DNA from 2 places in the Micromonospora sp. NPDC007220 genome. Region 1 is predicted to be linked to the other one. Evidence: riboswitches for the same ligand, from Rfam matches in the RefSeq annotation. Region 1 holds a riboswitch; the other holds the start of a gene.
What was found. Region 1 has a riboswitch for thiamine pyrophosphate ahead of ABZ573_RS27095 (ECF transporter S component). Riboswitches for the same ligand answer to the same signal wherever they lie in the genome.
Positions count from the first base shown of each region.

Region 1 (14,602 bases):
GGACCTGCGGCCGCACCGTGGAGGTGGCGGGGCCGACGGTGGAGAGCTGGGCCGAGCGGGTGGCGGCGAAGCACGGCTACGCCGACGTCAGCCACACCCTGGAGATCTTCGGCACCTGCCCGGCCTGCGCGAGCTGACCCCGCCCGTAGCGCCGTCCGCCGGGCCCCGTTGCGTCGGCGCCCGCCGTCCGCCGGGCTGAGTGCCGTCGTTCGCGCCGTGCCAGGGGCCCGCGCACATGGCACGCTGTCCGGCGTGAAGATCTACGCCGATCGTTTCCCGACCGCCGTCCGACAGTTGATCACTGACCTGCTCGTCGTCGCCTGGGTGTACGGCGCGATCCGTGGCGCGCTGTGGCTGCACGACCTGGTCCAGAAGCTCGCCGTACCCGGGCAGAAGCTGGAGGGGGCCGGCGGCGGCCTGGCCGACAACCTGGCCGACGCCAGCGGCAAGGTCGGCCGGGTGCCGCTGGTCGGCGACGAGCTGACCGCGCCGTTCGAGCGGGCCGCCACCGCCGCCCGCTCGCTGGCCGAGGCGGGGCGCGACCAGCAGGAGCTGGTCGACCAGCTCGCCCTCGCGCTGGCCGTCGCCGTGCTGGTCTTCCCGCTCGGCCTGGTGCTCTTCGGCTGGCTGCCGCTACGGGTGCGCTGGATGCGCCGGGCCGGCTCGGCCGCGAAGCTGGCCGCCGCGCCCGCCGGCCGGGACCTGCTCGCCCTGCGCGCGCTGGCCACCCAGCCGCTGGGGCGACTGACCCGGATCGCCCCCGACGTGGCCGAGTCGTGGCGGCGCGGCGACGACGCCACCGTCGACGCCCTCGCCGCCCTGGAACTACGCCACCTCGGCCTACGCCCCGGTCGCTGACCCCCTGCCTCACCTCACCCCACCCCGGCCCCGCCCGGCCCAGCCCGGCCCGCCCGGCCCAGCCCGGCCCGCCCGGCCCAGCCCGGCCCGCCCGGCCCAGCCCGGCCCGCCCGGCCCAGCTCGGCCCGCCCGGCTCGGCCCGCCAGGCTGGCCGGCCTGGCGATCATGCAGTTATGGTGCCCGGAACGGCAGCTTTAGCCCCTTTTGCGGGGCACCACAACTGCATGATCGACGCCAGGGTGAGAGGGCGGGGCGGGGCGGGTTGGTCAGGAGGAGGGTGGGGGCGGGGGTGGGATGCGGCGGCGGGTGTCGGCGGCGGTGGACGGGCCGGGCGACCAGGGTGCCACCCAGGGCAGGTCGTCGGCGGGGGTGATCACGCCGTCCTCCAAAGCGGCGTAGCGCCCGGCCAGGATCCGCTTCGCGGCGGCCGTGTCGACGGAGTCGGTGTTGTCCCACAGGGCGGTGAAGAGCGCGTCGACGCGGACCCGGGCCTGCCGGCAGAACAGGTCGGCCAGCTCGACGTTCTCGGGGCGGGTGTCCCGCTCGGCGTAGGCGCGCACGCAGACCGCGGACATCGCGAACAGCTCCGCGCCGATGTCCACCACCCGGCCGAGGAACGCCTGCTTGCGCTCCATCTTGCCCTGCCAGCGGGACATCGCGTAGAACGTCGAGCGGGCCAGCTTGCGCGAGGCGCGCTCCACCTGCCGCAGGTGGCCGGCGAGCGGGCCGAACTCGGCGTACGCCGACGGGCGCTGTCCCCTGCCGACGGCGAGAGTCGGCAGCCACTTCGCGTAGAAGGCGCCGGCCCGCGCCCCGGCCTTCGCCTTGCGGCCGAGCCCGGCGTCCGGGTCGATGATGTCACCGGCGACGGACAGGTGCGCGTCGACCGCCTCCCGGGCGATGAGCAGGTGCATGATCTCGGTGGAGCCCTCGAAGATGCGGTTGATCCGCAGGTCGCGCAGCAGCTGCTCGACGGCGGCCGGTCGCTCGCCCCGCGCGGCGAGGGAGTCGGCCGTCTCGTAGCCGCGGCCGCCCCGGATCTGCACCAGTTCGTCGGCGATCTTCCAGGCCATCTCGCTGGCGTAGAGCTTGACCAGCGCCGCCTCGATCCGGATGTCGTTACGGTCGTCGTCGGCGAGCAGGCAGCAGAGGTCCAGCATGGTCTCCATGCCGTACGTCGTCGCGGCGATGAAGGACAGCTTCTGGGCCACCGCCTCGTGCTCGCCCACGGGCCGGCCCCACTGCACCCGGTCGACGGCCCACTCCCGGGCCACGTTCAGCGCCCACTTGCCGGCGCCGACACACATCGCCGGCAGCGACAGCCGCCCGGTGTTCAGGGTGGTCAGCGCGATCTTCAGGCCCTTTCCCTCGCCACCGATGACGTTCTCCTTCGGTACGAAGACGTCGTGGAAGCGGGTCAGGCTGTTCTCCAGGCCGCGCAGGCCGATGAAGGCGTTGCGCCGTTCGACCGTGATGCCCTCGGTGTCGCCCTCGACGACGAAGGCGGTGATCCCGCCGCGCCGCCCCTCGGCGGCGGGCACCCGGGCCATCACCACGAGCAGGGAGGCGACGGTGCCGTTGGTGGCCCACAGCTTCACGCCGTTGAGGCGGTAGCCGGTGCCGTCGGGCGTGGGCTCGGCGGTGGTGGCCAGTCGGGCCGGGTCGGAGCCGACGTCCGGCTCGGTGAGCAGGAACGCGGAGACCTCACCGGCGGCGAGCCGGGGCAGGAAGCGCTGCTTCTGCTCGGCGGTGCCGAACATCTTCAGCGGCTGCGGCACCCCGATCGACTGGTGCGCCGAGAGCAGCGCGCCGATCGCCGGGCTGACCGAGCCGGCCAGCATGAGCGCCCGGCAGTAGTGCAGGTTGCTGAGCCCGAGCCCGCCGTACGACCGGTCGATCTTCATGCCGAACGCGCCGAGCCGGGCCATTCCTTGGAACACCTCGTCCGGGATGGACGCGTCCCGCTCGATCGCCGCACCGTCCACGTCGGAGGTGAGGAACTCGCGGAACCGGCCGAGGAACTCGTCGGCGCGGGCGACGTCCGCCGGGTCGGAGCGCGGCCAAGGGTTGATCAGGTCGAGCCGGAACCGGCCGAGGAAGAGTTCCTTGCCGAAGCTGGGACGATCCCAGGTGGACTCCCGGGCCGCCTCGGCGACCTGTCGTGCCTCCTTCTCGGAGACCTGACCGGCCTCGGTCGGCAGGGGCCCGGCCGCACCGGCCGCGGGCGGGGCGTCGGCGGCCGCAGGCGCGTTGCCGGCGGTCGCGGGCGGGGCGTCGGCGGCCGCAGGCGCGTTGCCGGCGGCAGCAGGCGGGGTGCCGGCGGCAGCAGGCGGGGTGCCGGCGGCAGCAGGCGGGGCGTCGGCGGCCGCAGGCGGGGCGTCGGCCGACGGCGGCGGCTGGTCGGCGCCTGATCCGTCGGGCGCGGGTCGGCTGTTGTGTGTCGCGGTCACGGCGGCCCCCTCGAACCTCGGTCCGGATGCGTCAACGTGCTCGGCGAACAGCACGCTACCCCCGGGTGTTACCCAGGGGTAGCGATTGGTAAATATCGAGTTGTGTCGACCTTCGTCAGTCGCTGAGGGACCGTGGCTCGTTCTCGTCGTCGTCGGTGTCGTCGTCGCCCCAGTTGCGGCGGGAGAACGGCAGGAACGCCCAGAAGGTGAGGAACCAGAGGCCGGTGAGGCCGCTGAGCACCAGGGCGATGCTCCGGTCCAGCACGAAGTCGGTGATCAGCAGCACCGCGCTGACCATCGAGATCAGCATGAAGGCGAGCCCGCCGCTGGCCATCCGGTGGGCGAACCGGACCAGCTCCGGCTTGCGGCCCTGCCGGAACAGCGCGCGGTGGAACGCCACCGGAGAGATGATCATCGCGGTGGCCGCGGCCGCGGCCAGCAACGCGACGATGTAGACATCCTTCTGGAAGCCACTCGTACGGGTGAAGCCGTTGCTGAACGGCAGGGTGAGCAGGAACGCGAAGAGGATCTGCACGCCGGTCTGGGCGACCCGAAGCTCCTGGAGCAGGTCGGCGAAGTTGCGCTGCCAGCGCTGCTTCTCGGTTTCCTTGGACACGCGCTACCTCCGGTCAGACGGTACTGCCGGCGGGGGCGGCCGGCGGCAGCATCGCTGATGCCCCACCCGTCGACGCGCGAAACCGACTCACGTCACTGTCTGACGCCCCGATTCCGTATCGACCATGATGCGGCCGACCGTAGCGACAACCCGTCAGGAGCCGCGGCGGATCCGGCCCGCGTACCGGGCCTCGAGGGCGTTGTTGTGCTCGTCGCCCCCGGCGATGTTGGCCGACAGGTAGACCGGGGGCCGCTCCCCCGCCGCCAGCAGCCGCGCCACCACCTCGACCGTGATCTGCTGCGCCAGTAGCGCCGCGGTGATCGACGAGACCGCGCCGACCGCACCTCCGCCGGGCAGTGGCAGCGTCGCGTCGCCGTACGGGGCGCCGTTGTCGAGCACCACGTCGGCGAAGTCGGCGAGCTTGCGTCCCGACGGGTGGCGCGAGGTCATCTGCCCGGAGTGCTGCGCCGAGGTGATCGCGACCAGCCCGTGGCCCTTCTCCCTGACCAGCGACGCGAACTCCACCATGGCGCCGTTCACGCCGGAGTTGGAGGCGAGCACGAAGACGTCCCGGGGGCTGACGGGAGCCAACTCGTAGAGGCGGTGCGCCACCGACGGGTCGCGCTCCAGCAGCGGCCCGAGCACGTCGGCCGGGGCGCCGCCGCGCAGCACCAGGTCCCGCAGGGCGATGCGGTTCGTCGGGACCAGCCCGCCGGCCCGCCCGGCGATCTCCATGGCCAGCGCCTCGGAGTGGCCGGTGCCGAACGCGTGGACCACGCCGACGGCGCGTACCGCCTCGGCGATCAGGTCGGCGGCCCGCCCCACCGCCTCGCGCTGGCTCTCGGCGACCCGGTGCATCGTGTCGGTCACCACGGCCAGGAAGTCCTCGGCCTTCACCGTCGTGTCTGCTCGGTCCATGTCGTACCTCCGTCAGGGGTGGGCCCGGCCTCCGCCGGCCGGTGTCGCGGGGAAGGTCAGACCGGGTCGTGCACCCGGGCCAGGATCGCCTCGGCCAGCGCGGCGGGCGCCTCGTCGGGGATCCAGTGGCTCACCCGGGGCAGCTCGACGAAGCGGTAGTCGGCGGTCACGTGCTCGGCGCACGCCTCGGCGGCGGTCCGGCCGATCGCGATGTCGCGACCGCTCCACACGTACGTGGTCGGCACCGCCACCGGCCCGGTGGCGGCCAGGTCCCGGCGGGACATCGCGCGGTACCAGTTCAGGGCGGCGGTCAGCGCGCCCGGCTCGCGCATCGGGTCCGCGTACGCGGCCACCCGCGCGTCGTCGCCGACCCCGTGCAGCATCCGGCGCAGCCCGGTCGCGCCCAGCACCAGCAGCGCCTTCTCCGCCGTGCCCGGCTTGCGGAACACCGTCATGTACGCCGAGCGCGCCTTCTGCCCCGCGTCCTCGGCCAGCGCCCACGCCATGGCGGCGGGGTGCGGCACGGAGACCGCGGTCAGCGTGCGGACCCGCTCGGGATGGTGGGCCGCGACGGCCCAGGCGACGACCGCGCCCCAGTCGTGCCCCACCAGGTGCGCCGCGTCGACGCCCAACGCGTCGAGTACGCCCACCGCGTCGGCGACCAGTTCCGGCAGCCGGTACGCCTCGACCGCCTCGGGCCGCGCGCCCGGCGAGTAGCCGCGCTGGTCCGGCGCGTACGTGCGCAGGCCCGCGGCGTGCAGCGCGGGCACCACGTCGTCGAACTCCCCGCCGTGCTGGGGGAAGCCGTGCAGCAGCAGGACGGGCGTGCCGCCCTCCGGTCCGCCGACACGGACGTCGAACGTGAACCCCCGGGCCTCGATCCGCATGATCGTGAGCCTACCCAGCGCCGCACCTGGCCGCCCGGGACTGCCGGGCCCACCTGTCACTCGTACTGTTGCCGGGGGACGGGCACCTGCCGCCAGGACTCCACGTCCAGGTAGGGAATCTCGGCGTCGTTGACCGGGTCGCGGGCGATGCGGTCGCTGTAGCGACCCGTCACCTCGATCCAGGTGTCGTCGGCGAGCCCGTCGGGGGCCGCGCCGGTCAGGCCCAGCTTGACCGGCCGCCCGTCGGCGGCGCAGCAGGAGAGCACCATCCGGGCCAGCAGCGGCCGGCCGTCGGGGCCGGTGGTGACGAAGCCGGTCAGCTGGACCCGGCGCTCGCCGATCGAGGTGCCCCGGTCGAACAGGGCCCGGGAGGCGTAGTCGAGCACGGTCACCCGCACCGGGTCGCCGGCGGGCAGCGGCGGATAGTCGGACGGCTGCTGCCGGGTGGTGACGGCGGTGCCGGCCTGACCGGCCGCGTACGAGCCCAGGGCCGGCGGGGCGACCAGCAGCAGGCCCAGCACGGGCAGGATCAGCAGCCAGCCGACCCGCGGCTCGTGGTGGCCGTGCCCGTCGTCACCGCCGTGCCCGTCGTAGCCGTCGTGCCCGTCGTAGCCGTCGCCGTGAGCCTCGGGGCCGGGTGTGCGCCGGGGCCGCCACCCACCGGCCGGGCCGTCGTGGTGGCCGGCGGGCGTGCGCCGCAGGAGCGGGCGCAGCTCGTAGAAGAGGGTCATGACCGCGGCGGCCACCAGCAGCAGGCCGGCGGCGATCAGGAAGGGCCGCAGCCCCTCCTTGACGTAGCGCAGGTGCAGGTCGGTGAGGCTGGCCCGGACCACCGCGCCGCCGAGCAGCAGCAGGACGACGGCCTGCGCCTGCCGGTTCACAGCAGCACCGCCCCGGTCACGGCGGCCACCGCGACGGCCACCGCGAAGGTGGTCGGGGCGAACCGCAGCGCGAACCGCCGGCCGAAGACTCCGGCCTGCATCGAGATGAGCTTGAGGTCGACCATCGGCCCCACCACCAGGAAGACCAGTCGGGAGGTCAGCGAGAACTGCGACAGCGAGGCGGCGACGAAGGCGTCCGCCTCGGAGCAGAGGGAGAGCAGCACGGCGAGCGCGGCCAGCGCGAGCACCGACAGCACCGGCTCGTCGGCGAGGGTCTGCAACCAGCGCTCCGGCACCACGACGTTGATCGTGGCGGCGGCCGCCGCGCCGATCACCAGGAACCCGCCGGCGTGCGTGACGTCGTGCCGGACCGCCCCCCAGAACGCCCGCCCGCGCGGGCCGCCGTCCAGCTCCGGCCGGCGCGGCAGCCGGATCCAGTCGGCCCGGCCGAGGCGCAGCCACAGCCAGCCCATGACCATCGCCACGAGCAGGCTCGCGACGGCCCGGCCGAGGACCATCGCCGGGTCGTCGGGGAAGGCCACGGCGGTGGCGGTCAGCACGATCGGGTTGATCGCCGGGGCGGCGAGCAGGAACGCCAACGCGGCGGCCGGGGTGACCCCGCGCCGGATCAGCGACCCGGCGATCGGCACCGCCCCGCACTCGCAGCCGGGCAGCACCACGCCGGCCGCGCTGGCCACCGGCACCGCGAGCGCGGGGTGACGCGGCAGCGCCCGGGCCCAGAACGACCGGGGCACGAAGACGGCGATCACCGCGGAGAGCAGCACCCCGAAGACCAGGAACGGCACCGCCTGCACCATGACCGAGACGAAGACGGTGGTCCAGGTCTGCAAGCGGGGCGCGGAGAGGGCCCGGGCGAGCGGCTCGCGGAAGACGACCAGCAGGATCAGCAGGCCGGCGAGGACCTCCACCGACCCGACCCGCCGGTCCGGGCCGCGGGGCGCCGCCGGCTTCTCCTCGCGTACGCCCGGGGCGGCCACGCCCACCGCGCCCGGGTGCGACCCGTCCGGCGCGCGGCGGTCAGCCTCGGATGTCACGTACGTGTCCCTCTGCCGGATTCCCAGTGGCCGCCCGAGAGTACCGGGCCGGAATCGACGCCGTCGATCGACTGCGCTGGTGAGCTGCGGAAAGATCACTTTGCCCGATGATCTTCAAAGGTGTTAGCGTCGGGCCACAACTTCACATCCGACAGGGGAGCGCACAGCGCTGAGAGTGCGGGCACCGCCCGCAGACCCTCGAACCTGATCTGGGTAATGCCAGCGCAGGGAGTTCGGTCGACCTCCAGCCGCGTCGACGTCCGGCACGTTCCGGGCGCGGCGTGCGTCTTCTCCTGGTTCTCGTTAGGGACTGGGAGCAATCATGCGAGACAACAACACCGCCACCCGGTGGCGTACCGTCGATGTCGTCGTCGCGGCCGTGATCGCGGTGGCCTTCGGCGTCATCTTCTGGGCCTGGGGCCTGCTGTGGCGGGCCGTCGACCCGGCGTTCGCGTTCTTCCCCGCCAGCCAGGCGATCATGTACGGCGTGTGGCTGGTCCCGGCCGTCCTCGGCGGTCTGGTGATCCGCAAGCCCGGCGCGGCGCTCTTCTGCGAGGCGGTGGCGGCGACGGTCTCCGCGCTGCTCGGCTCGGAGTGGGGCGGCGTCACCATCGTCCAGGGCCTGATCCAGGGGCTCGGCGCCGAGTTGGCCTTCGCCGCGTTCCGGTACCGCTCGTTCCGGCTGCCCACCGCGCTGATCGCGGGCGCGCTGACCGGCCTCGGCGCGGCCCTGTTCGACTTCTTCGTCTGGAACAGCGAGTACGCCCTGGGCAGCTACCGCATCCCGTACGCCCTGCTCACCATCGTCAGCGCCACGATCGTCGCGGGTGCCGGCGGCTGGGCCCTGACCCGCGCCCTGGCCACCACGGGCGCCCTCGACCGCTTCCCCGCCGCCCGAGACCGCACCCCAATCTGACCCACCCCCTCTCCCCACCCACCTCACCCCCACGACCCGGCGCGTTGATCATGAAGTTGTTGCCACGACACGCCGTGCCGAACGACAACAACCTCATGATCAACGCCCGCGGGCGGGCAGGAAGGAAGGGGGCGGCGTGGGGGCGGTGACGTTGCGGGGGTTCGGGTGGCGGCATGCCGGACGGCGGGCCTGGGCCGTACGCGGGGTGGACCTGCGCGTCGAGGTTGGCGAGCGGGTGCTGCTGCTGGGGCCCTCCGGGGCCGGCAAGAGCACGCTGCTCGCCGCGCTGGCCGGGCTGCTGCCCGAGGACTCGGGCGAGCAGGAGGGCACCGTCGAGATCGACGGGCTCGACCCTCGCAAGGGCCGGGAGCGGGTCGGCATCGTCTTCCAGGACCCGCAGACCCAGCTCGTGATGGCCCGCAGCGGCGACGACGTGGCGTTCGGGTTGGAGAACCGCGGCACCCCCGCCGGGGAGATCTGGCCCCGCGTCGACGAGGCGCTGGCTCGGGTCGGTTTCCCGTACCCCCGGGACCGCCACACGGCCGCGCTCTCCGGCGGCGAGCAGCAGCGGCTCGCCCTGGCCGGGGTGCTGGCCCTGCGCCCCGGCCTGCTGCTGCTCGACGAGCCGACCGCCAACCTCGACCCGACCGGCGCGGCGCTGATCCGGGCGGCGGTGGCCGGCGCGCTCGACGCCGACACCACGCTGATCCTGGTCGAACACCGCGTCGCCGAGTCGTTGCCCCTGGTCGACCGGGTGGTCGTGCTCGAACCCGGCGGCGGCGTCCGCGCCGACGGCACGCCCGAGGCCGTCTTCGGTACGCACGGCGACGCGCTCGCCGACGAGGGCGTCTGGGTGCCCGGCCGCCCGGTACCACCCCGCCACGCGACCGCGCCGCCCGGCGACGTGTTGCTCACCGCCGACCGGCTCGGCCTGCCGCCCCGGCTGGCCCCCGTCGACCTGGCGGTACGCGCCGGCGAGGCGCTCGCCGTCGTCGGGCCCAACGGGGCCGGCAAGTCGACCCTCGCCCTGCTGCTCGGCGGGCTGCTCAAGCCCGGGGCCGGCCGGATCGCGGCGACGACGGCACTGGCCGGAGGCGACGCCCGCACGCCCCCGCACCGCTGGCGCGCCCCGGCACTGGCCCGCCGGATCGGCTCGGTCTTCCAGGACCCGGAGCACCAGTTCGTCACCAACACCGTCTTCGACGAGCTGGCGCTCGGCCCGCGCCGCACCGGCCAGCCCGAGACGGCGGTCCGGACCACCGTCGACACCCTGCTGTCCCGGCTGCGGTTGACGAAACTCGCCGCCGCCAACCCGTACACCCTCTCCGGCGGGGAGGCGCGGCGGCTGAGCGTGGCGACCGCCCTGGCCACCGCGCCCCGCCTGCTCGTCTGCGACGAACCGACCTTCGGCCAGGACCGGCGGACCTGGCTGGAGCTGGTGGACCTCTTCGCCGAGCTGCGCGACGCCGGGCACGGCCTGGTCGCCGTCACCCACGACCCGGAGTTCGTCGCCGCCCTGGCAGATCGCCGCCTCACCCTGGAGCGCCCGTGACCAGCGACCGAACCGCCGCACCGGTCACCCACCCGGACCGTCGCCCCGCCCTGGGGGCGGGCGTGACCAGCCCGAACGCCGCACCGGTCACCCACCCGGATCGCCGCCGCACCCTGGGGCGGGCGTGATCAGTTTCGAGCCGGTCGCCGCGCCGAAGGCGTTGCTGGCCCGGCGCAACCCGGTGGCCAAGCTCGCCGCGGCGCTGGTGTTCTCGTTCATCCTGATCGCCACCCTGGACCCGGTGGCCCCGGCCATCGCGATCGCCGTCGAGTTGGCCCTGCTGCCGCTGTTCGGGGTCCGTTTCCGGGTGTTGGCGCGGCGGGCCTGGCCGCTGCTCGTCGGCGCGGTCGGCGTGGTGGTGACGCTGGTGCTCTTCGCCGCCGAGCGCTCCGGCCGGGTCCTGGTCGAGGCCGGCCCGGTGGTGGTCACCTCCGGGGTGCTGCTCACCGCGCTCGGCCTGGTGCTGCGCATGTTCGCGGTGGCGCTGCCCGGCGTGATCGTCTTCGCCACCACCGACCCGACCGACCTGGCGGACGCGCTGATCCAGAACGCGAAGGCACCGGCCCGGTTCGCCATCGGGGCGCTGGCCGCGTTCCGGCTCGTGCCGCTGCTGGGGCAGGAGTGGCAGATGATCTCCATGGCGCGTCGCGCCCGGGGGGTCGAGGCCGGCCGCAACCCGCTGGCGAAACTTCGGCTGTTCGTGTCGACGGCCTTCGCGCTGCTCGTCGGGGCGATCCGCCGGGGCACCCGGCTGGCCGTGGCGATGGACGCCCGGGGCTTCGACGCCGGGGTCCCGCGCACCGTCGCCCGGCGACAGCGCTTCGTCGCCGCCGACGGCCTGCTGATCGCCGGCGCGGCGGTGCTCGCCGGGGCCGCGCTGACCGTCAGCGTGCTGCTCGGCACCTTCCGCCCGCTGATCGGCTGACGCCGCCCGTTGATCGGCGGGCGGGCCCGGGTGGAGGCGCCGACCGGGCGCGCAGCGGGCTGGTCGTCCGGCGAGCGGGCCGGGCGGAGGCGCATGCCCGGGTGGTCGGGCGCGGGCGGGCCGGGTGGAGTCGCCGGTGACGACGCTCCACCCGGCCGGCACCGTCAGCTGCGCCGGAAGGCGTACCGGCGGGCCTGCCCGGCCTTCTGGCCGCGCAGCGGGCCGGAGCGGCCGGCGCCGGAGACCGGCGGACCGGCCTTCGGCGCCGTCGGTCGGTCGACCGGCAGCGCCGGCACGACCGGCGCGACCGCCACCTCGTCGAGGTTGACGGGCGTCAGGTCCGCGACGGACGGCGTGGGGACGGTGGTACGGGACTTCTTCGGGTTGCGCCTGGCGGGCATCCGGTGCCTCCTCGGTCTGCGGGCCCTGCCGCACCGGAACGACGTCCGGTGACCGGGGCCCGCCTCGTTCGGCGACCGTCGCGCGACGGTCGGGCGGGATCGGGACAGCTGCCCGGGATCGGCCACGAGGAGCACCGCCGTTCGACGGCAGGTGCGGAATGCGGACGCCCGGGAGCACGCGGACCCGCGGCGATGCGGCGGCGGGTCGGCTCGGAAGTGGGGCGTCAGTTGCGCATGCCCACACGCTAGCCGCCCGACCGGTCGCGCGCACCCGAATTACCGGCGGGGATCCGCAGCCGGTCAGTAGGGCCCCGCGGAGGCCGCCCGGCGGGATCCGCGGCCGGCCGGCCGCTCGCGTCCCACGAGGCCGCCCGGCGGGGTCCGCAGCCGGCCGGCCGGGCCCCGCGGAGGCCGCCCGGCGCAGGATCCGGCCGGCCCCCGCGCCCTTCAGGACGACAGCCACGTGGCGGTGACGGGGTGCCCGACACGCTCTCCGGGCCGCCCCGCAGGCGATACGGTCGCACCGGCGGTTGTCGACGGCGGAGGGTGGACGGATGGCCGGGCGGGCGACGGCACGGATCGGCGTGACCGGGCTGGCGGTGATGGGCCGGAACCTGGCCCGCAACCTGGCCCGCAACGGTTTCGCCGTGGCGGTGCACAACCGGTCGCCGGAGCGCACCCGCGACCTCGTCGCGGAGCACGGGGACGAGGGGACGTTCCTCCCCGCCGAGTCGATGGCCGACTTCGTCGCGTCGCTGGAGCGGCCCCGGGCGGTCATCGTGATGGTCAAGGCGGGCGGCCCCACCGACGCCGTGGTCGACGAACTGGTCCCGCTGCTCGACGCGGGCGACATCGTCGTGGACTGCGGCAACGCGCACTTCGCCGACACCCGCCGGCGGGAGGAGGCGCTACGGGCCCACGGCCTGCACTTCGTCGGCACCGGCGTCTCCGGTGGCGAGGAGGGCGCCCTGCGCGGCCCGAGCATCATGCCGGGCGGATCCGCGGAGTCGTACCGCACGCTCGGGCCGATCTTCGAGCGGATCGCCGCCCAGGTGGACGGGGTGCCGTGCTGCCGGCACATCGGGCCGGACGGGGCCGGGCACTTCGTCAAGATGGTGCACAACGGCATCGAGTACGCCGACATGCAGCTCATCGCGGAGGCGTACGACCTGCTGCGGGCCGGACTGGGCGCGCAGCCGGCGGAGATCGCGGAGATCTTCCGTGGCTGGAACTCCGGCGAGCTGGAGTCCTTCCTGATCGAGATCACCGCCGACGTGCTGGCGCACACCGACGCGGCCACCGGGCGGGCGTTCGTGGACGTCGTGCTGGACCGCGCCGAGCAGAAGGGCACCGGCCGCTGGACGGTGCAGAGCGCGCTCGACCTGGGCATCCCCATCACCGGCATCGCCGAGGCGACCTTCGCCCGCTCGCTCTCCGGGCACGCCGACCAGCGCAAGGCGGCCCGGCAGGCGTTCCCGGACGCGGGCGCGACCTGGCGGGTCGAGGACCCCGACGGCTTCGTCGAGGACGTGCGCCGCGCCCTGCTCGCCTCGAAGATCGTCGCGTACGCGCAGGGCTTCGACCACATCCGCGCCGGCTCCCGCGAGTACGACTGGGGCATCGACCTGGGCGGCACCGCGACGATCTGGCGGGGCGGCTGCATCATCCGGGCCCGTTTCCTCGACCGCATCCGCCAGGCGTACGACGAGCGGCCCGACCTGCCGACGCTGCTGGTGGCGCCGTGGTTCGCGGACACCGTGAACGACGGCGTGCCGAGCTGGCGGCGGGTGGTGGCCGACGCGGCGCGGGCGGGCGTGCCGGCCCCGGCGTTCGCCTCGTCGCTGGCGTACTTCGACGCGCTGCGCGCCCAGCGGCTGCCGGCCGCCCTGATCCAGGCGCTGCGGGACAACTTCGGGGCGCACACCTACCAGCGCGTGGACCGCGAGGGCACCTTCCACACCCGCTGGCCCACCGACCGCACCGAAACCAAAACCTGACCCCCACCCAAACCCAAACCCCCGACCCGCGAGCCGATCATGCACTTCTGATGGTCGGAACGCCCCGGTGTGGGGCTTTCGCGGGGCACCACGACTGCATGATCGACGAACGGGTCGGGGGTGGGGTCAGGTCACGGCTGGGTTGGGTCAGAAGAAGCGGCGGCGCTTCGCCTTCTGGGGGCGGAGCATGTCGGCGCCCTTGGTGAGCAGGCGGCTCACCCCGGTCGGGCCGCGGCGGGCCTCCAGCGTGTGGCTGAGCCGGCGCGCGCCCGCCGCCGCCAACGGCACGGCGACGGCCATCATCGCCCACTGGGCAATACGCTTCTGGATCATGTGGGTTCACCTCCGTCGGTGGCTGCTGACCACCGTGGTACCCCGTACGACCGGGCGGTAAGCCTCAGGCGGGCGGCGGGGCGACCGGGTTGGGCAGCGCGCCGCCGAAGCGACGGTCCCGCTGCGCGTACAGCTCGCAGGCGTACCAGAGGTGGCGGCGGTCGAAGTCGGGCCAGAGCGTGTCGAGGAAGATCAGCTCGGCGTACGCGGTCTGCCAGAGCAGGAAGTTCGAGATCCGCTCCTCGCCGGAGGGACGCAGGAACAGGTCCACCTCGGGGATCTCCGGGTGGTAGAGGTACTTCGCGACGGTCTTCTCGTTGACCTTCCCGGGGTCCAGCCGGCCCGCCGCCACGTCGCGGGCGATGGCGGCGGCGGCATCGGCGATCTCGGCCTGACCGCCGTAGTTGACGCAGAACTGGAGGGTCAGCGTCGAGTTGCCCCGGGACATCTCCTCCGCCGTCTGCAACTCGGAGATGACGCTCTTCCAGAGCCGGCCGGCCCGGCCGGACCAGACCACCCGCACCCCCAGGTCGACCAGCTGGTCACGGCGGCGGCGGATGACGTCGCGGTTGAAGCCCATCAGGAACCGGACCTCGTCCGGCGAGCGCCGCCAGTTCTCGGTGGAGAAGGCGTACGCCGACAGGTAGGGGATGCCCAGCTCGATGGCGCCCTCGACCGTGTCGAAGAGGGAGAACTCCCCCGCCTCGTGGCCCTTGGTGCGGGGCAGCCCGCGATCCTTGGCCCACCGGCCGTTGCCGTCCATCACCACGGCGACGTGCTTCGGCACCGCGTCGGCGGGCAGCGCCGGCGGCC
Region 1 is NZ_JBEYEU010000023.1:80,775-95,376, reverse strand. Features, by position in the region: gene ABZ573_RS27140 (transcriptional repressor) at 1-137, shown strand, start outside; gene ABZ573_RS27135 (hypothetical protein) at 253-858, shown strand; gene ABZ573_RS27130 (hypothetical protein) at 873-1,025, opposite strand; gene ABZ573_RS27125 (acyl-CoA dehydrogenase family protein) at 1,125-3,059, opposite strand; gene ABZ573_RS27120 (DUF6328 family protein) at 3,424-3,924, opposite strand; gene ABZ573_RS27115 (SIS domain-containing protein) at 4,078-4,842, opposite strand; gene ABZ573_RS27110 (alpha/beta hydrolase) at 4,899-5,729, opposite strand; gene ABZ573_RS27105 (TIGR03943 family protein) at 5,786-6,610, opposite strand; gene ABZ573_RS27100 (permease) at 6,607-7,608, opposite strand; TPP riboswitch at 7,809-7,914, shown strand; gene ABZ573_RS27095 (ECF transporter S component) at 7,988-8,581, shown strand; gene ABZ573_RS27090 (ABC transporter ATP-binding protein) at 8,718-10,133, shown strand; gene ABZ573_RS27085 (hypothetical protein) at 10,130-10,261, shown strand; gene ABZ573_RS27080 (energy-coupling factor transporter transmembrane component T) at 10,258-11,058, shown strand; gene ABZ573_RS27075 (hypothetical protein) at 11,223-11,459, opposite strand; gene gndA (NADP-dependent phosphogluconate dehydrogenase) at 12,014-13,456, shown strand; gene ABZ573_RS27065 (hypothetical protein) at 13,604-13,789, opposite strand; gene ABZ573_RS27060 (isoprenyl transferase) at 13,854-14,602, opposite strand, start outside.

Region 2 (14,602 bases), on a different contig from region 1:
TGTCCCGCACCTTCGACGGCCGCAGCGGCCGGGTCGAGGCGCTGCGCGGCATCGACCTCGACGTGGCGGCGGGCGAGTTCGTCGCCGTACTCGGCCGCTCCGGTTGCGGCAAGTCCACGATGCTGCGTCTGATCGCCGGCCTGCTCCCGGTCAGCGAGGGCAGGATCACCGTGGCCGGTGCGCCGATCACCAAGCCCCGCCCGGACATCGCGATGCTCTTCCAGCGGCCGGCCCTGCTCCCCTGGCGCACCGTCCTGGACAACGTCCTGCTGCCGGTCGAGATGTTCGGCTGGAAGCGGGCCAAGCACCGCGACCGGGCCCGGCAACTGCTGGAACTCGCCGGACTGGGCGGCTTCGAGAAGCGGCTGCCGCACGAACTCTCCGGCGGCATGCAGCAGCGCGTCTCGCTGTGCCGGTCGCTGATCGGCGAGCCCCGGGTGATGCTGATGGACGAGCCGTTCTCCGCGCTCGACGCGCTCACCCGCGAGGAACTCTCCGGCGAGTTGCAGCGCGTGCACATGACGTCCGGGGCCACCGTCGTCTTCGTCACCCACTCGATCGACGAGGCGGTGCTGCTGGCCGACCGGGTGGTCGTACTCAGCCCTCGCCCCGGCCGGATCCGCAAGGTGGTCGACGTGAACATCCCGCGACCGCGCACCCTCGGCCGCAACGCGCACCTGGCGGACGTCGCCCGGGTCAGCGCCGACCTGCACGAACTCCTCATGGAGCGGGACCTGCCGGTGACAGCCGGCGCGGAAACACGATGAGCATGCGGGTCACCGTCTTCACCGAGCCGCACCGGGGCGCCAGCTACGACGACCAGCTCCGCTTCGCCCGGCTGGCCGAGGACGGCGGCTTCGAGGGCTTCCTCCGCGCCGACCACTACCAGGCGATGGGTGACGAGCCCGCGCCCCCCGGCCCGACCGACGCCTGGCTGACGCTGGCCGCGCTGGCCCGCGAGACCAGCCGGATCCGGCTCGGCACCCTGGTCACCTCCGCCACCTTCCGGCTGCCCGGCCCGCTGGCCGTGATGGTGGCCCAGGTGGACCAGATGAGCGGCGGCCGGGTCGACCTCGGCATCGGCGCCGGCTGGTACGAACGCGAGCACACCTCCTACGGCATCCCGTTCCCGGGCATCGGCGAGCGCTTCGACCGGCTCGCCGAGCAGTTGGAGATCATCACCGGGCTGTGGCGGACGCCGCCGGGCGAGACGTACAGCTTCACCGGCGACCACTACCGGCTGGTGGACGCCCCCGCCCTGCCGAAGCCGGTGCAGGTGCCCGGCCCACCGGTCATCGTGGGCGGACGCGGCCCGAAGCGCACCCCCGACCTCGCCGCCCGCTACGCCGACGAGTTCAACATGCCGTTCAAGACCGTCGCGGAGACCGCCGCCGCGTACGAGCGGGTGCGGGAGGCCTGCGACCGGGCCGGCCGGGCCGAGTCGGGACGCGCCCCGCTCACCCTCTCCGCCGGCATCGTGGTGGCGATCGGCCGCACCGACGCCGAGGCGCAGCGCCGCGCCGCCCCGCTGCACGCCACGAGCGCGCTGCCGCCGGAGGACGCGGTGGTCGGCTCGCCCGCGCAGCTCGTCGACCGGATCGGCGAGTTCGCCGCCGTCGGCGCCACCCGGGTGCACCTGCGCCTGATCGACTTCGCCGACCTCGACCACCTGGAGCTCATCGCCGCCGAGGTGCTCCCCCGACTGGACGGAACCCGATGACCGACGCACACCTCGAACTCGGCCCGGTGGGCCAGGAGATCGTGTACGAGAACGACCGCGTCCGCGTCTGGCACATCCGGCTGGAGCCGGGCGAGCGGCAGCCGCTGCACCGGCACGACCACCCGTACCTCGTGGTGGCGATCCAGGGCGCGAAGAACGTCGTACAGACGATCGACGGCACCCTCATCGACGCCGACGAGCCGACCGGCGGGGTGGTCTACCGGGATCCGGGCGCCGTGCACATGCTGACCAACGTGGGCGACACGACGTACCTGGCCCGGCTGGTCGAACTGAAGTAACCGCCGGCCGGCGGGTCGCCCCCCGCTCGCGGCGCGCCGGTGGCGGCCTGGTCAACAGGTGCGTAACGTGCCGGACATGGCCTTTCGGACCTGGGGCAGACTGCTGCTCACCGCGCTCGGGGTGAGCCTGCTGGCCGGGGCCGGTCAGCTCGGCATCGCCTTCGGCTTCGGCATCGTCCGGCTCTCCGGCACCTTCACCGGCGCCACCATCAACCAGTGGCCGGCCCAGCTCGTCTGGGCGGGCTGGTTCGCGGCGAACGCCGCCGTGGTGGGCGCGGTGCTCACCGAGCGCCTGGCCCGCCGGGACGGCGGGCTGGCCGGCACCGGGCGCCTGCTCGCCGTCGCCGGCGCCGCCGCGCTGGGCGCCACCGTCGTCGCGCCGCTCTGCATGCAGCCGGCCCGGGCGGCCGAACTCGTCTCGATGGACCCGGTCTGGGCCGTCGGCATCTGCGCGGTCCTCGGTGCGCTGGTGGGCGCGGGTGCCGCCGTCGCCGTCCTGCTCCAGCCGCCGGTGGGATGGAACGTGGCGGCGATCGCGGGCGCGCTCTGGCTGCTGGCCCTGGTCTCGGTGGCCCCGTCGCTGGTCTCGACCGGCCCGCTGGGCACCGTACGACTGGGGGTGCTGGAGCCGGCGTCCCTCGACGCCGGCGCGGTGCAGGGGCTGGCCCTGGTGGTCCTGCCGCTGGTGGCCCTGCTGGCCGGCGCGGCGACCGGCGGACTGGCCCGGTGGCGGGGCCACCCGCCGCTGGTCAGCGGCGCGACGGGGGTGGCGGGACCGGCGCTTGTCGCGTTCGCCTACCTGACCGCCGGTCCGGGCGACACCGCCGACCGCTACCAACTCACGCCGTACTACGCGGCGCTGCTCGCGGTGGCCCTCGGCGCGCTCGGGTCGGCCGCGGCCGCGCTGCTGCGCTGGCCGCTCGTCACGCGCACCGCCCCCACCGGGGCCATCGAGCCGACCGACATCCTCCGGCCCCTGCCAACCGGTCCGGCCCTGCCGCAGACCCCGGCGCCCACCGGCGGGAGCGACGAGCCGGAGACGGTCGACCTGGCCGGCGCCACCCTGGTCGTCGCCGACCAGGCCAGCGGCGGTACGGGCTCCGGCGCGGTCACCGCCGCCACCGGCGACGGCCCGGCACCCCGGGCCGTGCCCCCGCACTGGGACTGGCCCGCCGATGGAGGAACAGTCCCGGCTCCCGCCGCCAACGTCCGGGCGGGCGCGGTTCCCGCGTGGACGGCCGAACCGCCGGCTTCGACTCCCGGCAACCCGCCCACAGTCGACCGGGGCCGCGAACCGGAGCCCACCCGCACCCAGGACAGCACCGACGAGCGCGCCCCGGGCACGTCGTCCGCACCGGGTGCCCCGGCCCCACCCTTCGCGGCCGCACCGGTCGCACCGGTGGCACCGGTCGCACCGGCCGCACCGGCGGCACCGGCCGCACCGGCCGCACCGGCGGCACCGGCCGCACCGGCCGCACCGGTGGCACCGGTGGCACCGGTCGCACCGACTGTCCCGGCTGCACCGGCTGCTCCGGTCGCGCCGCTGGCACCGACCGGCCCGGCCACCCCGACCGTCCCGGCGGTGCCGGTCGCCGACGAGGCGCCGCCAGCCGGGAAGACGGCCCCCGACGCGCAGCCCGCCGGGGAGGTGACGGCCGCCGCACGGTCGACCGGAGGGGCGACGACTGCGGCACAGCCGGTCGGGGCGGCGGCGCCCGACGGACAGCCGGCCAGCGCAGCGACTCCCGCAGGCCAGCCGGCAGAGGGACCAACACAGCCGGCCGAAAGACCGGCACCCGCAGGACAGCCGGCAGAGGCAGTCGCCGACCAGCGGGTCGTCCCGAACGCGCCCAAGCCCCGCCGCACCCGTAAGCCCCGCTCGACGCGCCAGCCCGCCGCCCCGGCGGCACCGGAGGGTGCGGGCCCGGTACCCGTCGTCACGGGCGCCCCCGAGACCGGGGCCGCCGAGCCCGGCGCGGCGATGTCGTCGCCGTCCACAGACGCCTCCGCCGCGCCCGACACCACGCCCAGCACGACCGCACCCGGCACGACGACCAGCCCCCAGCTCGGTGCCCCGGCCAGCACCGGACCCGACACCGCGACCGGCCCCGCGCTCGACGACACGACCGGGTCCGAGCCCGGCACCACCATCGGGTACGAGTCCGGCACCACGACCGGGTACGAGTCCGGCAACACGACCGAGGCCAGGTCCGGCAGCGCGACCGACGCCAAGCCCAGCAGCACGACCGGTCCCGAGTTCGGTGCCGCTGCGGCCGACGCCGCGCCCGGCAGCACGGCCGTTGCGGGTTCCGGCGTACCGCGGCCGGACGACAGCGGCCACCACGCGGTGCCGCTCTTCGCGGCGGACGGCGAGGCGGCTCCCGGCCGGGCCGTCGGGCCGGACGCCGGCACCGCTCCCCCGCCCACCCCGGCCTGGCCCGTCTCGCCCCGGCCCCAGGCCGACGGCACGGCCGAGGCCGCACAGCCGGCCACGGAACCCGCGCCCGACCCGGCACCCCGGCCCCGCCACCGGGCCCCGATGCCCGACCTGGCCCGGGCCGCGAACTGGGAGGCGCTCACCACCGCACGACGGGGCGGTCCCGTCCCGGCGCCCGTCGACGCCGCGCCGGAGAACGGCATCCCCACCGCCCGGGCGGAGGCGCCCGCGCCCGGCTCCCCGTCGCCCGCCGAGGCCGAGCAGCCCACCGGGCGGGGCCGGGGCCGGCTGGGTCTGTTCCGCCGCAACCGGCCCCGGGCCGAGGACGCCCCGGGCGACCGGGAGTCCGAGCCGCTGCCGGCGCAGGACGAGGAGTACGTGGACTGGGTCGCCGGCCTCAGCAAGCCGGTCCCGGACAACGAACCCGAGCAGGAGAGCGGCCGGCGGTCGTTGCGCTCCACCGGCCGCCACCACCGCGACTGACCCGACCGGGCGACGCCAGCCCCGCCCGGGGTGACCGGAGCCGGGGCGGCGCCGCCCTTTCTCCCGGACGTCGGCGGGGACGGGTGTCGTCGCCGGACGCCCGGTCGCGCCGCTCAGGCGAGCGGCAGGTAGACCCGGCCGCCGGAGGAGAGGAACTCCTCCGACTTGTCCTGCATGCCGCGCGCCGCGTACTCCTTCAGCTCCTGGGTGATCTTCATGGAGCAGAACTTCGGGCCGCACATCGAGCAGAAGTGGGCGGTCTTCGCCGGCTCCGCCGGCAGGGTCGCGTCGTGGTACGAGCGCGCGGTCTCCGGGTCCAGCGACAGGTTGAACTGGTCTTCCCAGCGGAACTCGAACCGCGCCCTGGACAGCGCGTCGTCCCACGCCTGCGCGCCCGGGTGCCCCTTGGCCAGGTCGGCCGCGTGGGCCGCGATCTTGTACGCGATCACGCCGGCCTTCACGTCGTCGCGGTCCGGCAGCCCCAGGTGCTCCTTCGGGGTCACGTAGCAGAGCATCGCGGTGCCGAACATGCCAATCATCGCCGCGCCGATCGCCGACGTGATGTGGTCGTACGCGGGGGCGATGTCGGTGGTCAGCGGGCCGAGGGTGTAGAACGGCGCCTCGTGGCACCACTCCTGCTGAAGGTCCACGTTCTCCTTGATCTTGTGCATCGGCACGTGGCCGGGGCCCTCGATCATCACCTGCACGTCGTGCTCCCAGGCGACCTTCGTCAGCTCGCCCAGGGTGCGCAGCTCGGCGAACTGCGCCTCGTCGTTGGCGTCCGCGATCGAGCCGGGGCGCAGCCCGTCGCCGAGCGAGAACGTCACGTCGTAGCGCGCGAGCAGCGAACACAGCTCGGCGAAGTTCGTGTAGAGGAAGTTCTCCTCGTGGTGCGCCAGGCACCAGGCCGCCATGATCGAGCCGCCCCGCGACACGATCCCGGTCACCCGGTCCACCGCCAGCGGCACGTACGGCAGCAGCACCCCGGCGTGCACCGTCATGTAGTCGACGCCCTGCTCGGCCTGCTCGATGACGGTCTCCCGGAACACCTCCCAGCTCAGCTTCACCGGGTCGCCGCCGACCTTCTCCAGCGCCTGGTAGATCGGCACGGTGCCGATCGGCACCGGCGAGTTCCGCACGATCGCCTCGCGGGTCTCGTGGATCCGCTTCCCCGTCGACAGGTCCATGACGGTGTCCGCGCCCCACCGGGTGGCCCAGGTCAGCTTCTCCACCTCCTCGGCGACCGACGAGGAGACCGCCGAGGTGCCGATGTTGGCGTTCACCTTCACCAGGAACGCCTTGCCGATGATGGCCGGCTCGCACTCGGGGTGGTTGACGTTGAGCGGCAGCACGGCCCGTCCGGCGGCGATCTCGTCCCGGACGAACTCCGGCGCCATCCCCTCCCGCACTGCCACGAACTCCATTTCCGGCGTCACCACGCCGGCCCGCGCGTACGCGAGCTGGGTGGGGCGGCGGCCGTCCGCGCCCGCGAGCGGGGTGCCCGCGCCCCGCACCGGTGCGACGTCGCCGCGCTCGGCGATCCACCCCGCACGCAGCGGCGGCAGCCCCACCTCCGGATCGGAGCCGGGGCCGGAGGTGTCGTAGAGCCGCAGCGGCGGGTTGTCACCGGTCAGTTCCACCTCGGCGAACGGCACCCGCACGTCCGGCCGGGACCCCTCCACGTACACCTTGCGACGTGCCTGCATGACAGCCTCCCTGGTGGTCAAGCGGACCAGCCGAAGTGGTCCAGCGGGCCGCGTCCCGCGCCCAGCTCCCAGTGCCGCGCGCCGGTCAGCGCGCGGAGGACGTACTCCTTGGCGGCGGCGACCGCCGTCGGCACCTCGTCGCCGAGCGCCAGCCGCACCGTGATCGCCGCCGAGAACGAGCACCCGGTGCCGTGGTTGTGCCGGGTGTCGACCCGCGGCGCGCGGAGCAGGGTCGTGACGCCGCCGCCGTGCAGCACGTCGACCGCCTCACCGTCGGCGTCCACGTCGCCGCCGGTCACCACCACGTGCGCCGGGCCGCCGGCCGCGAGCGCCTCGGCGGCGGCCGCCATCTCCTCGACCGTGGTCACCGGGCGTCCGGTGATGGCCGCGGCCTCCGCGCAGTTCGGCGTCGCCACCTGCGCGTACGGCAACAGCCGCTCCACGGCGGCGACCACGCCCAGCCGGTGCCCGCTGGTGGCGACGAGCACCGGATCGACGACGAGGTGCGGCAGCCGGCCGTCCCTGGCGGCGTCCGCCACCGCGTCGGCGACCGCCGGAGTGCCGAGCACCCCCGTCTTGACGGCGCGGACGGTGAAGTCGGCGAGCACGCTGTCGAGCTGCTCGGTGACGGTGCGCGGCGGCAGCGGCAGCACGGCGTCGACGCCCCTCGTGTTCTGCGCGGTGACCGCGGTGAGCACGCTGGTGCCGTACGCGCCGAGGGCCGCGAAGACCTTCAGGTCGGCCTGGATGCCGGCACCTGCGCCGGAGTCGGAGCCGGCGATGGTGAGCACGGTCGTCGGGGTCATCGTTCCTCTTCCGTGATGGCGTACGGGATCTCGCGCCGGGCCTGCGCGATCGTCGCGCTTGAGGGCTGCGGGGTGGTGACGGCTGCGGGCTGCCCGGTAGTTGCGGTTGAGGGCTGCGGCCGACCGTGCCCACTCCGGGCGGTCAGGCTTGATCCCTCCGTGGGCACGGTCGGCCTCAGCCCCGTCCCGGAGACCTCCGTGCGGCCCCGCCGGCTGCGCGTCGTCCCAGCAGGATCCGAGCTGCCGCGCCGGGTCCGGCTCGCCCCATCGAGAGGATCTGTGCTGTCGTGCCGGGTCTGGTCCGCCGCGTCGGAAGGATCTGGGCTGTCGTGCCGGGTCCGGCTCGCCGCGTCGGTGGCTGCCGTGAGGGTGGCGGCTGCCGCCTCGGGGTCGTCGGCGCGCATGATCGCGCCGAGCACCGCCACGCCGACGGCTCCCGCTTCGACGCAGGCGGCCACCTGGTCCGGGCTCTGCACTCCGCCGAGCGCCAGGACCGGCACGGGGCTGTGCCGGATCAGCGTGCCGAGCCCGTCCGGGCGCAGGGGTGGGCCGTAGCCGGGCTTGGTGCTGGTCGGGTAGACGGGCGAAAGGGTCGCGTAGTCCTCGGTGGTCAGGCGCGCCAGCTCCGCCCGGTCGTGGCAGGAACGGCCCACCAGGCCGAGGCTCGGCGGCGGGTACGGCCCTGCCGACGGCAGGTGCACCGCGTCGCCGTCGAGCGGGTCGGGGCCGGCGACGATCAGGGTGCCGCCCGCCTCGGCGAGGATCGCGCGCAGCTCGGCGGCGAGGGCGGCGCGCTCGGCCCGCGGGAGGTCCTTCTCCCGCAGCACCACCCAGCGCACTCCCCCGGCCACCGCCCCCGCCACGACCTCGGCCAACGGCCGCCGAGCCTGCCGCCGGTCGGTCAGCAGCAGGACGCCGGCCGGCCCGCCCGAGATCTTGGTAGGTTCGGGCCCCTCCAGGGGCTCTTCCCTACCAAGATCCAAAGCCGAAGCTGGCGCGACGGCCGGAGCCAGCGCCGAAACGACAGCCGGGGGTGCCGAAACAGCGCCCGGAGCCGGCGCGGCGGCCGGGGGCGAAGCGCAACCGGGGCCGGGGGCGGGGCGGGTCACAGGTCCGGCCGTCCCTCGTCCGGGGTGGAGGCGAGCGCGTGGAAGCGCCGGCCGATCCGGCCCGCCCCGTACGCGAGCCGGCCCGCCTCGACCGCGTACCGCATCGCGGTGGCCATCGCCACCGGGTCGGCGGCGCGGGTGACCGCGCTGGCGAGCAGCACCGCGTCGCAGCCCAGCTCCATGGCCAACGCGGCGTCCGAGGCGGTGCCGATGCCGGCGTCCAGGATCACCGGCACGTCGACGCTCTGCCGGATCAGCCGGATGTGGTGCGGGTTCGACACACCCAGGCCGGAGCCGATCGGCGCGCCCGCCGGCATCACCGCCGCGCAGCCGACGTCGGCCAGCCGCCGGGCCAGGATCGGGTCGTCCGACGTGTACGGCAGCACGACGAACCCGTCGTCGACGAGTTCCTCGGCGGCGCGCAGCAGCTCCACCCCGTCGGGCAGCAGCGTGCGCTCGTCGCCGATCACCTCCAGCTTCACCCAGTCCGTGCCGAACGCCTCCCGGGCCAGGTGCGCCACCTTGACCGCCTCGCCCGCCGTGTAGCAGCCGGCGGTGTTCGGCAGCAGCCGTACGCCGCAGCGGTCGAGCAGGTCCAGCAGCCCGCCGGCCGTGCCGGGGGCGGTGTCGACGCGGCGCAGGGCCAGGGTGACCAGTTCGGTGCCGGAGGCACGGATGGCGTCCTCCAGCACGCGCAGGTTGGCCGCGCCGCCGGTGCCGAGGATCAGCCGGGACGTGAAGCTCACGCCGCCCAGGTCGAAGCTCACCGCGTCACCCGCCCTGGGCGGCGCTGAGCACCTCGACGCGGTCGCCGTCGCGCAGCACGGTCGCCGGCCAGCCCGTACGCGGCACCACCTCCCCGTTGACCGCGACGGCGAGGCCGCGCTGCTGGTCGGTGACCACGCGGACCAGGTCCGCCACGGTCGAGCCGCCGGGCAGGCTGCGCCCGGCACCGTTCACCGTCAGTTCCACGTGTGCTCCTCCTCGGTCGACAGGGGGCCGGACCGACCATCGGCGGCCATGACGCCCGGTTCCCCGCCGGACGCCCGCATCGCCCCGGCCACCGGCACCGCACCGGTCGCCGGCGTCGCGCCCACCACCGGCCCCGACCCGGCCGCCCGCGTCGCGCCGGACCCCGGCGCCGGCTGCCCGGGCCGCTGCTGCGGGTCGCGGAGCCCTGCTGCCGGCGGCACACCGGCCACCGGCGGCGGGAACCGGGCCGGGGTGAAGGGGGCGAGCAGTGGGTCCGCCGCACCCGTGACGACCAGCTCGGCGATCAGGTCGGCGGTGACCGGGGTGAGCACGATGCCGTGCCGGTGGTGTCCGGTGGCGGCGACCACGTCGGGCCGGCCGGGCAGCGGGCCGAGGATCGGGGCGTTGTCGGGGGTGCCGGGGCGCCGGCCGGCGAGTGTCTCCACCAGGTCGTACTCGGCCAGCTCGGGCAGCAGGTCGACGGCGGCGCGGAGCAGGCGCAGCACCGCCCCGGCGGACACGTCGGTGTCGGAGCGCTCCTCGACGGTCGCGCCCACCACCACCTCCCCGTCGGCGCGGGGCACGAGGTAGACGTGCTCGCCGTCGGCGTACCCCCGGATGACGTGCCGGAAGCCCGGCGCGCCGCCGCCGGGCGCGTGGAGCCGGACCACCTGCCCCTTCACCGGCCGCACGGGCAGCCCTGTCAGGGCCGCCGCGCCGCAGCCGGCCGCGACCACGGTGACCGCGGCGTCCACGTCGGACAGGGAGCGCACGGCGGCGGGCACCAGCGTGGCGCCGGCCCGCTCGGCGGCCGTGCGCAGCGCGGGCACGAGCCGGCGCGGGTCGACCTGGTGGTCGGTTTCGGCGAGCGCGCCGCCGCGCACCCGGGGTGCCAGCGCCGGCTCGCGGTCCCGCAGCGCCGTGGGGCGCAGCGGCGTCACCGGCAGCCCGATCCCCTGCTGGTACGCCCACAGCCGCCGCGCCTCGGCCAGGTCGTCGGCGGTCAGCCCGACCATCAGCGTGCCCTCGGTCCGGTAGCCGACGTCCACGCCGGCGGCGGCGGTCAGCTCGGCGGCGAACGCCGGCCAGCGGGCGGCGGAGGCGGTCAGCAGCCCGGTCAGCTCGTGCTCGCCGAAGTACGCCTCGGCGACCGGGGCGAGCATCCCGGCGGCGACGTGGGACGCGCCGGAGCCCGGGGCGGGATCGTGCACGACGACCCGCAGTCCGCGCTGCGCGCAGCGCCAGGCGATCGCCAGCCCGACCGGTCCCGCCCCCACCACGGCGACGTCCGGTCGGTTCAGCACCCCAGCGCTCCCAGCAGCTCCGCCGTCGCCCGACCCGGATCCGCCGCCCCGGAGAGGGCCCCCACCACCGCCACCCCGTACGCCCCGGCGGCCAGCAGCGCGGGCACCCGCGCGGCGGTCACGCCGCCGATCGCGACGACCGGCACGTCTACGGCGTCGGCGACGGCGCGTACCCCGGCCGGGCCGATCGGCGCCGGCAGCCCCGTCTTGGTGCCCGTGGCGTGGCAGGGGCCCACGCCCAGGTAGCTGGCCCCGGCGGCGACCGCCTCGGCGGCCGTCCCCGGCTCGCGGGCGGTGGCGCCGAGCACGGCGGTCGCGCCGAGCACCCCGCGGGCCGCCCCGACCGGCAGGTCGTCCGCGCCGACGTGCCCACCGGCGGCACCGGCCGCCAGCGCCACGTGCAGCCGGTCGTTCACCAGGCAGGTGACGTCGTACGGGGCACAGAGCGCGACCACCCGACGGGTCAGGTCGTACGCCTCCCGGTCGGTGGCGTCGTCCTCGACGCGGACCTGCACGACCAGTTCCGCGCGGGCCACCGCGAGGGCGGCCCGCAGCACGGTGAGCGGGTCCCGCCCGGGTCGGGTGTCGGTGATCAGATGCAGTCGCCCGAGGGACGGCACGGCAACACTCCTCCCTGCGCCGGCATTACCCGGATCAGGTTCGACGGTCGGGGGCTGACAGCCCCCCTCTCAGCCCGGTCCACCGGGCTCCCGTGGGTCACTTGCGGGTGTCACCGTACGACGGATCGCCGGATCCGCCAAGGTCAGGACGCGGATTTCACATCGACAGCCCGAACCCGAGGGACGGGGCGGCGCGTGACCGTCCCGTCACGCGATGCCGTCCGGATGCCCTCCGCCGCCCGGGTACCACCCCGCCTGGCCTTCCTGCCGTTCCGGGCCAGCGCCGCGATCGCCGACGGCCTCCTGACCCGGACGATGCTGCGCGGGCCGTCCTGGCAGCGCCTCCTGCCCGACGTCCACGTGCACCGTGACGGCTATCGGGCGGACGACCACCGGATGTGGTGCGACGCGGTCGCACTGTCGCTGCCGGTCGGCGGGGCGATCGCCGGCCGCAGCGCCGCGTACCTGTGGGGCGTCGACCTGCTTCGCCGGGACGCGCCCGTCACCGTGCTGCTGCCACGCGCCGCGCGGATGCGCGCCCACCCCCGTCTTCGGGTGAACCGGTCGGTGGTGCCGGATTCCGATCGCACCCGCCTCGGCGGGCTGCCCGTCACCACTCCCCTGCGCACCGCCTTCGACCTGGGCCGCCAGGCCCCTCGGGACGAGGCCCTGGTCGCCGTTGACGCGCTGCTGCACCGCCGGGTGGTGCAACTCGCCGCACTACGCGCGTACGCCGACGCACGGCCCGGCTGGCCCGGCCTGCCCCTGCTGCGGAAAATCCTGGCGCTAGCGGAGCCGCTGGCCGAGTCCCCGATGGAGACCCGCCTACGGCTGCTCCTGCTCGACGCGGGGTTGCCACCCGCGATCGCCCAGCACGACGTTCGTAACGCCGACGGGCGCTTCGTCGGCCGGGTGGACCTGGCGTGGCCGACCCTGCGCGTCGCGGTCGAGTACGACGGCGACCACCACCGCGAGCGCGCCCACTTCCGCCAGGACGTCGCCCGACTGAACGCCCTGCGCGCGGCCGGCTGGATCGTCCTTCGCTTCACCGCCGACGACGTGCTCCGACACCCCACCCGCACCGTCGCCCTGGTGAGCCAGGCCCTCCGCGAGCGCCACCCCTCCGCCTGACCCCTCGCCGCCAAACCACGGCCAACCAGCCACCCCGGCAACCGGCCACCCCCGGTGGCCGGCCACCCCGGTAGCCGGTAGGTAGGCCGGGGTGGCCGGCCGAGTAGCCGGGTGGCCGGCCGCCCTACCCGGTGGCCGGCCGGCCCGGTGGAACACCATGGGTGCCTCCGCCGCCCCTTGACACCCATGACGTTCCACCGACGGGTGCGGTAGGGGTGTGTCCCCCGCTCCCGGGCATCGGCACCGGCACCGGCACCGGCACCGGCACCGGTGGAACATGGCGGGTGTCTCCGAGGCCCGGTGACACCCGTGACGTTCCACTCAGCCACCCACAGACCCCACAGCCAACGGTCGCCGGGCGACGGGTAGCGCACCGCCACCGGTGCCGCACCGCCCCCGGTGCCGCAGTGCTGCGGCGCCCGGACGGCGTCGACGTGGCTCAGAAAGTCGCGCGCAGGGCTTCGAGGTCCTCGTCGGTGGGCTGCCAGGTGCCCGCCGCCGCGTTGGCGCGTACCTGCTCGGGCGTGGTGGCGCCGGCGATCACCGAGGTCACCGCCGGCTGGGCGGCCAGCCCGCCGATGGCCACCTGGAGCATCGACAGCCCGCGCTCGGCGGCGTACGCCTCGATCGCCTCGATGGTGTCCCAGTCGGCGGCAGCGAGCCGCTGGGCGTACCGGCCGCCACCGGCGAGGCGGCTGCCGGCCGGCGGGGCCTCGTTGCGCTTGTACTTGCCGGTGAGCAGCCCGTTGGCGAGCGGGAAGAACGGCAGCAGCCCGAGGCCGAAGCGCTCGCACGCCGGCACCACCTCGGCCTCGGCGCCGCGCTCCAGCAGGCTGTAGTGGTTCTGTGCGCTGATGAACCGGGATCGGCCGTTCGACGAGGCCACCCAGTCGGCGTCGGCGATCTGCCAGCCGGCGAAGTTGGAGTTGCCCAGGTAGCGGACCTTGCCGGCGCGGACGAGGTCGTCGAGCGCGGCGAGCGTCTCGTCGATCGGGGTGCCCGGGTCGGGTTCGTGCATCTGGTAGAGGTCGATGTGGTCGGTGCCGAGCCGGCGCAGCGACGCCTCCACCGCCCGGGCGATGTAGCGGCGGGCGCCCCGGGCGCCGAAGTCGGGGCCGTTCATCCCGTTCATGTCCATGCCGAACTTGGTGGCCACCACCACGTCGTCGCGCCGGCCCTTGAGCGCCTGGCCCAGCAGTTCCTCGGAGCCGCCCTGCGGCTCTCCGTAGATGTCGGCGGTGTCGAAAAAGTTGATCCCGGCGTCGAGCGCGGCGTCGACCACCGCCCGGGTGCCGTCGAGGTCGAGCTTGCGGCCGAAGTTGTTGCAGCCGATGCCGACCACGGACACCACGAGCCCGGAGTCGCCCAACCGGCGGTAGGTCATCTCAGTCACGTGATCCACCCTATGCCCGCCAGCCCGGCGTACGCCGCAGACCACAAAGCCCCACCACGGACGCACAGGCTGCGAAGCCCACCACGCAGCCGGCGACGCCGCGCACGGGCCGCGAAGCCGCCCTACGTCTCGTGGACCGTGGACCGTCAGTCGAGCACGTCGGCGACGAGCCGGCGCGCGGCGGCGAGCGTGCCGGCCAGCTCGTCCGGCGTGTGCCCGACCCCGCCCAGCAGCGCCTGCGCCCGCCCGGTGAAGTCGGGCGGCACGCCCGGCAGCCGCCCGGCGGAGGCGATCATGCCCTTCTCGTTGACCAGCCACCGCCCGGCCCGGGCGTGCAGCACCTGGGCGAGTACGCCGACCACCCGGAACAGGCAGCCGGCCACGTACCCGCTGTCGCCGGCCACGGCGGCCTTGGCCGCGCCGCCGATCAGGAAGCGGGCCTCCCAGCCGCCGGCGGTCAGCGCGTCGGCCAGGGCGGGCGGGTACGCGAGCGTCTCCTCCCGCAGCGCGGTCAGCTCACCGGTCGGGTCGCCGAGCACCCGGCAGTACGCCACCTCGCCGGCGTAGGCGGGTGAGTAGAAGCCGAGCGGATGCCCGGCCTGCACGCCGACCTCGTAGCGGC
Region 2 is NZ_JBEYEU010000004.1:74,061-88,662, reverse strand. Features, by position in the region: gene ABZ573_RS10985 (ABC transporter ATP-binding protein) at 1-767, shown strand, start outside; gene ABZ573_RS10980 (LLM class F420-dependent oxidoreductase) at 770-1,720, shown strand; gene ABZ573_RS10975 (cupin) at 1,717-2,019, shown strand; gene ABZ573_RS10970 (hypothetical protein) at 2,096-4,939, shown strand; gene thiC (phosphomethylpyrimidine synthase ThiC) at 5,053-6,645, opposite strand; gene thiD (bifunctional hydroxymethylpyrimidine kinase/phosphomethylpyrimidine kinase) at 6,663-7,451, opposite strand; partial or broken gene ABZ573_RS10955 (thiamine phosphate synthase) at 7,793-8,386, opposite strand; gene ABZ573_RS10950 (thiazole synthase) at 8,557-9,327, opposite strand; gene thiS (sulfur carrier protein ThiS) at 9,332-9,532, opposite strand; gene thiO (glycine oxidase ThiO) at 9,523-10,836, opposite strand; gene thiE (thiamine phosphate synthase) at 10,830-11,456, opposite strand; TPP riboswitch at 11,451-11,559, opposite strand; gene ABZ573_RS10930 (DUF559 domain-containing protein) at 11,652-12,587, shown strand; gene ABZ573_RS10925 (aldo/keto reductase) at 13,027-13,989, opposite strand; gene ABZ573_RS10920 (nucleotidyltransferase domain-containing protein) at 14,127-14,602, opposite strand, start outside.
Region 2: another riboswitch for thiamine pyrophosphate. It lies ahead of thiE (thiamine phosphate synthase); the one in region 1 lies ahead of ABZ573_RS27095 (ECF transporter S component).